2 regions of the Nitrosococcus halophilus Nc 4 genome follow, and region 2 is predicted to be linked to the other one. Evidence: predicted binding sites of a transcription regulator. Region 2 holds the regulator's gene; the other holds the start of a gene.
What was found. The regulator sigma-54, encoded in region 2, starts transcription at its own class of promoters, with help from an activator protein. The targets are predictions, from matches to a motif close to TGGCANGNTNCNTGCTT.
Positions count from the first base shown of each region.

Region 1 (3,373 bases), 2.0 Mb from region 2:
ATGGCGGTATGGGGAAGCAGGCGTTTCAGGGCGGCAAAAACATGAGTAGGAACAGTGACATAATAGCGTGCTCGGGGCCGCGGTGATTCTAGAGCATGGATGACTTTTTTGAGTACGGACTCAGGGGGAAGGGTAAAGGGGACGGCGGGCCCGCGTTTTTTTAGGCGTTGCTCCATAGCGCGATAGGTTTGGCGGTGAGCGCTGTGTTCAGGGTCGATGTTTTCCAGGTACTTCCGGTATGAGTTGTGGCGGAATTGGCTGCTGATGGGTCCGGGCTCAATAACAGAGACCCTAATTCCGCTTCCATAAAGCTCTAGGCGAAGGGTGTCTGCTAAGGCTTCCAAAGCATATTTGCTGGCGTTATAAGCTCCGCGAAAGGGCAAGGCGATAAAGCCGAGCACAGAACTGTTATAAATGATGCGGCCCGCACCTTGATTGCGCATGGCGGGGATCAGGCGGTTGGTCAATTCCTGAGTCCCTAGGGTATTGGTTTCTAATTGGGCCCGCAATACTTCCCGGCGTAAATCTTCCACGGCACCCGGCTGGCCGTAAGCTGCATTATTGAACAGGGCATAAAGTTGTCCCTCCGTTCGTTCCAGAACGGTGTCCACTGTATTAGCAATGGAGGCATCATCGCTGAGTTCAAGGGGAATGGCTTCTAGGCCCTCAGCCGTGAGTTCTTCAAGATCTTGGGTTTGGCGTGCCGTGGCGAAGACACGATAACCGCGGGTTTGTAATCCCTTGGCAACGCAGCGACCAATGCCGCTAGAGCAACCCGTCACCAACACGGATTTAGAAGCAAAATTCTGGATCATAAGTGCTTACAGCGTAGTTTTTCTTGTATGTTAACTTAATCGTCGCTTGCAACCTAGTCTGCGCCATTACGTCCACCTCACCAGAGGCAAACTGCACCCATCTCAACCCGGTCTCTGGGGCCCAGGCAACAAAGTATGCCAGGATGACAAGGCAAGCGCTATTGCCGCCTGCGGCAATTATTTGCCGGGTGAGGGTAGCCTGTCGGTAAGCCTTTAGTTTCTATCTATCTGATTTTTAGCACTACTCCTAGGTGGCATAACCCTTGCCTATCTTTAGGGTAATTCAGTTTATTGATTGCCGGGAGTGAGTTATGTCTATTTCCTTTGATTCGGCATTGGGAATTCATCCTTATGCTTTGAGCCTTTGGTCTCGGCGCGCCGAATTATTGGCAGCCAATCTCGCTAATGCTGATACGCCGGGCTATAAGGCAAGGGATATCGATTTTAAAACGGCCCTGCAGCAGGCTCAGGGCCAGGGAGCAGCCCTGCCACTGCAAGTCACCCATGGGAGGCATTTGCCTTCTGCGGCAGGGCATCCCCCTGGAGGAGAGGCCCTTTATCGCCTTCCCCTGCAAGCTTCCATCGACGGCAATACGGTGGATAGCCAGGTGGAGCACGGAAAATTCATGCAGAATGCGCTCCAATATCAAGCCAGCCTCCACTTCCTGAGTGGCAGCTTTAAAGGATTGCAGTCGGCCCTGAAGGGAGAGTAGCGCCATGTCGTTGTTCAACATCATCGATATTTCGGGCACTGCGATGAGTGCCCAAACCTTGCGGCTGAATACTACCGCCAGCAATCTCGCCAATGCCGATAGTGTCAGCAGTAGCGTAAATCAGACTTATCGGGCCCGCCATCCGGTATTTGCTACTGTGTTGAATGATTTTAATCAAGAGGAGGCTACAGGAGGGGTGCAAGTGTTGGGAGTGGTGGAGAGCAAGGCTCCGCTACAGCAGGAGTATGCTCCTGATCACCCCATGGCCAACGAGGCAGGATACATTTTTCATCCTAATGTGAATCCCATTGAGGAAATGGCCAATATGATTTCGGCTTCACGCAGTTATCAGAACAGCGTGGAGGTTGCCAATACTTCCAAACAGTTACTGTTACGCACCCTGCAATTGGGTGAATAGCGGATAGGGAAAGCATCAAATAATGGTTACCGCCACCCATTCCAACCTGGATATTTATAAAGAATTAGGGCTGACCCGACCACCCGATAAAAAGCCTCAAAACACCGAATTGGGGTTAGAGCAATTTCTGAAATTAATGACCACCCAGCTTAATCATCAGGACCCTTTTGAGCCCATGGATAATAGCACCTTCCTTGGCCAGATGGCTCAGTTTGGGACGGTGAGTGGAATTCAAGATCTACAAAACTCCTTTAAAGAACTCAGCGGTTCCATGCAGTCCAATCAAGCGCTGCAAGCTTCGGGTTTAGTTGGCCGCTCGGTATTAGTGCCTTCGGAGTTCGGTGCGCTGGAGGCGGAGGGCTCTTTGCGGGGAGCTGTCAAGTTGCCTTCAGAAGCAAGCAGCCTGCAATTGAAAATTTTTGATCAATCCGGCCAGTTGGTCCGGTCCTTAGATCTGGGAGCAGGCCAAAGCGGAACCGTTCACTTTGCCTGGGATGGCTTCAAGGAGGATGGGACCTCAGCCGCGCCTGGGCTTTATCAATTCAAGGTGGAAGGAGTGGTCGATGGCAGCCCCCAAGCCTTGCCTTCATTTACGGTAGCGCGGGTGGACAGCGTGGTTATCGGGGAAGGGGGCGAGGGGTTGACGCTCAATCTGGCGGGGCAGGGGTCGGTGCCTTTTGGTCAAGTGGAACAAATTTTATAGGGTCTTGGGCCGAGGAGAAATGTTATGTCGTTTAATACTTCGCTTAGTGGTCTGAATGCCGCATCCTCTGATCTGGATGTGGTCTCAAATAATATCGCCAATGCCAACACTACGGGTTTTAAAAGGTCGCGGGCCGAATTTGCCGATATTTTTGCCGTTTCCTCTTTCGGTAGCCCGAAGACGGCGGTGGGCAGTGGTGTTCTGCTCAACCGGGCAGCCCAGCAGTTTGATCAGGGAAATTTAGACTTCACGCAAAACATTCTGGATCTGGCGGTTAGTGGTCGGGGGTTTTTTGCTTTGTCCCCCAACTTAACCAACAATGAATTGGTCTATTCCCGGGCAGGTGCCTTTAGTATCAATAAGGATGGCTATGTGGTTAATGGCGCGGGTCAGTTTTTGCGCACTTATCCCGTCAACCAGGACGGCACCGTTACCGCATCGAGTTTGGAAAGCTCCCAGCCGGTGCGGCTTCCCACCTCGGCGGGTACTCCCCAAGCAACCAGCCAAGTTAGTATAGGGGCTAATCTGCCTGCGGATGCGGCTTCTCTGGACCCGGCCAATTTCGATCCTTTGGATGCCGATACCTTCACCGCTTCCACGTCGACGACGGTCTTTGATTCCCTGGGCAATAGCCACATCTCTACCTTGTATTTCGTGAAGGACACCAATAGTCCCAATCAGTGGGCCGTTTATAACGCCTTGGATGGGGCCCTCGTCAACGTCA
Region 1 covers NC_013960.1:2,396,150-2,399,522, forward strand. Annotated here, with positions in the region: gene NHAL_RS11285 (SDR family NAD(P)-dependent oxidoreductase) at 1-815, opposite strand, end outside; gene flgB (flagellar basal body rod protein FlgB) at 1,127-1,528, shown strand; gene flgC (flagellar basal body rod protein FlgC) at 1,533-1,946, shown strand; gene NHAL_RS11300 (flagellar hook assembly protein FlgD) at 1,969-2,649, shown strand; gene flgE (flagellar hook protein FlgE) at 2,674-3,373, shown strand, end outside.
Region 1: a site for sigma-54 is predicted at 1,068-1,084, ahead of flgB (flagellar basal body rod protein FlgB). Genes of this name have one in related genera too.

Region 2 (3,373 bases):
AAGACGTTCCCTGGCAAGTAGGCAATCGAAAACATCCGTCGAGTCCAGGTCATCCGTGCCCCGGGCAAGCAACTCGCTGAGCCGCTCTAGCACCCGTTTTTTGCTGCCTGCAACGGCACCCACAGCGATTTGTTCTGGGATGAGGAGCTCGGTAATCTGCATGGCTTTGGTTAATCTATCCTTGCTGCTGCTTTTTCATTACCCCCTCACTACGGCGGTGGTCGGTCAGTTTCTCCCGGTGCTTTTTAATCTGCCGATCTAATTTGTCCACTAGATCGTCAATGGCGGCATACATGTCCTCGTCTTCGGCGGAGGCAAATACATTGGCTTTGCTGACATGCAGTGTTGCTTCAGCTTTCTGCCTCTTTTTTTCAACACTAAGGACGACGTGAATATTAGTCAATTGATCAAAGTGGCGTTCTAGGCGCTCGCACTTATTTTCCACATAGCTCCGCAGGGCTTGAGTGATTTCAACGTGATGGCCAGTGAGATTCACTTGCATGGGTTGCTCCTTAATTATTTTGCGTTTTAGATCAATCTTTTTCGTTCATTGGAAGGGGGGATATTCAAGTTTTCCCGATACTTGGCGATGGTACGCCGTGCCACTTTAATTCCTTGTTCGGATAAGATTTGCGCGATTTTGCTATCGCTTAGGGGTTTGCGGGGCTCTTCCCCAGCAATCAGCTTCTTGATAAGGGCACGGATGGCAGTTGCGGAACACTCTCCGCCACTGTTGGTAGCCACATGGCTGGAAAAAAAGTATTTTAGCTCATAGATTCCTCGGGGGGTATGCATATATTTGTTGGTCGTGACCCGAGAGATGGTGGATTCATGCATGGAGACGGCTTCTGCAATATCGTGGAGCACTAAAGGGCGCATGGCTTCTTCGCCGTGTTCAAGAAATCCCTGCTGGCACTCCACAATGCAGCAAGCAACTTTGAGCAATGTTTCATTGCGGCTATGTAAACTTTTAAGGAACCAGCGAGCTTCTTGGAGCTGGTTTTTGAGATAGCTGTTGGTGAGGCTATCATCAGCCCGCCGGATTAGGCTGGCATACTGGGTATTGACCCGCAGACGTGGCGCGATATCAGGATTAAGTTCAACATGCCAACTGTTACTTTGCTTGGTGACATAGACATCAGGTACTACGTATTCGGTTTTACTGGGTTGTATTTGGGTCCCTGGCCGTGGGTTGAGGGATTGGATCAGGTGGATAGTTGCCCCTAATTCTTGTTCCGAGAGTTTCATTGCCCGCATCAATTGGGCATAGTCCCGTTTACCCAGTGTGGCGATATGTTGGGACAACAACAGCGTTGCTTCTTCTAGCCAGGGGGTGCCCGGGGGGTATTGTTTCAGCTGTAACAGCAGGCACTCGCCTAAGTCACGAGCCCCGGCACCAGGAGGGTCGAAATTTTGTATTTGATGCAACATGACTTCCACTTCCCCAGGCTCAACCTCAATGTCCTCTCCTAGGCTTTGCTGTATCTCCTCAAGGGTGCTGCACAAATAGCCTTCTTCATTAATCGAATCGATGATGGCGGTGGCAATGGCGAGATCTTTCTCGTTAGTCGCTACCAAACGGGCCTGCCAGAGCAAGTGTTCTTGTAAGGTTTCTTCCCGATTGCCTTGGTTTTCCAGATCGGGTAGGGATTCATCTCCAGAAGCAGCGGGCAGCGGTAAGCTGTCATAGATATCGTTCCAACTGCTATCTACCGGCAATTCGTCGGGGATTGCCTCGCCCAGTGAGGCATTTAATTCATTGCCCTCAGGGGTAATGGCTTCCCTTACTTCATCGGTATCTAAAGATTCCTGCCCCTCTTCGCTTTCACTTTGCTCAAGCAGTGGATTTGATTCTAGCGCCTGTTGGATTTCCGTTTGTAATTCCAAGGACGAGAGCTGCAACAGGCGAATGGCTTGTTGCAACTGGGGCGTCATCGTGAGTTGTTGCCCAAGGCGTAGTTGGAGAGAGGTTTTCATACCTGAGCTCTACTTGCTATTGGATTACTATTTATTATAGACAGCAATAAACATGCCATGATAGCTATTAAAGATGAAAATTGTACCCCAAATAAACTTCCTTTACTCGTTCATTGTTCAGAATTTCCTGAGGTTGACCTTTGGCGATGACTTCGCCTTCATTCACAATATAAGCATACTGACAGATTCCTAGGGTTTCCCGGACATTGTGGTCGGTAATTAAGACCCCGATCCCCCGTTCCGTCAGTTGCCGGATGATACCCTGGATGTCTAGCACCGAAATAGGGTCTACTCCGGCAAAAGGCTCGTCTAATAGTATAAATTGCGGTTCTACTGCCAGGGCGCGGGCAATTTCAACCCGTCGCCGTTCTCCGCCGGAGAGGCTCATCCCCAAGGTATTTTTCACATGGGTAATATTGAGTTCATGCAACAGCTCGTCCACTAGTTGTCGGCGAGCCGGTTTTGTCAGATCGCTCCGGGTTTCTGCAATGGCCATAATATTTTCGGCTACGGTCAGCTTCCGGAAAACCGAGGCCTCTTGGGGTAGATAGCTGATCCCTAAACGGGCCCGGCGGTGAATGGGGTAGCGGGTGATCTCGTGGTGATCTAGGGATATGAGGCCTTTGTCGATTGAAATTAAGCCCACTAGCATGTAGAAACAGGTTGTCTTACCGGCGCCATTGGGGCCGAGTAGGCCCACGACCTCGCCGCTTGAGAGTTCTAGAGAAACATCCCTGACCACCCAGCGGGATTGGTAGCATTTGGCAAGATGATAGGCTGATAGCCTGCTCATGGGGTAATAGGATTTATTCCCCGTGCCCATTTAGCAAGCGAATAAAGTCGGCATGGACCCAACCTTCTATTGATTCGCCTTCGGCAAGTGTGGAGATATGTAGCCATTCCGCTTGTCGTTCTAAGATGGTGATGGGCGTTCGGGGCGGGAGGAGGGCTGCTTTGCTGTAATCGGTGTCGGGACCGGTGCGTAAGTTTAGCCAAGTTGTGGTTCGCCCATGGGCTAATTCAGGATTGAGCGCCTGGTTATCACCTTCTTGATTTTCCGGGGGCTCTGGCTCTGCCGGGATGGGGGTTGAGCTTTCAGGAGTAGGTTCACTGCCGGGAGTATTACTGTTGTCAGGACGGATCGTAACGTGGACTCGGCCATCCCCCGTCTTGGAGCCTTCCCCCCTCACAATGTCATGTTCTGTTTCGTAGACGATACGATCACCGGTAAATTCATTGGCACCCTGCCAGACATGAGCCTTTTGTAAAAGATAAATGGTTGCCGTGTTGGCGTGATATTCCATCCGCAGCGCTTTAGCCCGGATATCTTCATCGCTATTGTCGGGTCGTTGCCGATACCAGGCGGGTTGGCCTTCGGCAATGGCTTTTTCCAGTT
Region 2 covers NC_013960.1:328,723-332,095, forward strand. Annotated here, with positions in the region: gene ptsN (PTS IIA-like nitrogen regulatory protein PtsN) at 1-162, opposite strand, end outside; gene hpf (ribosome hibernation-promoting factor, HPF/YfiA family) at 176-502, opposite strand; gene NHAL_RS01635 (RNA polymerase factor sigma-54) at 529-1,977, opposite strand; gene lptB (LPS export ABC transporter ATP-binding protein) at 2,045-2,770, opposite strand; gene lptA (lipopolysaccharide transport periplasmic protein LptA) at 2,784-3,373, opposite strand, start outside.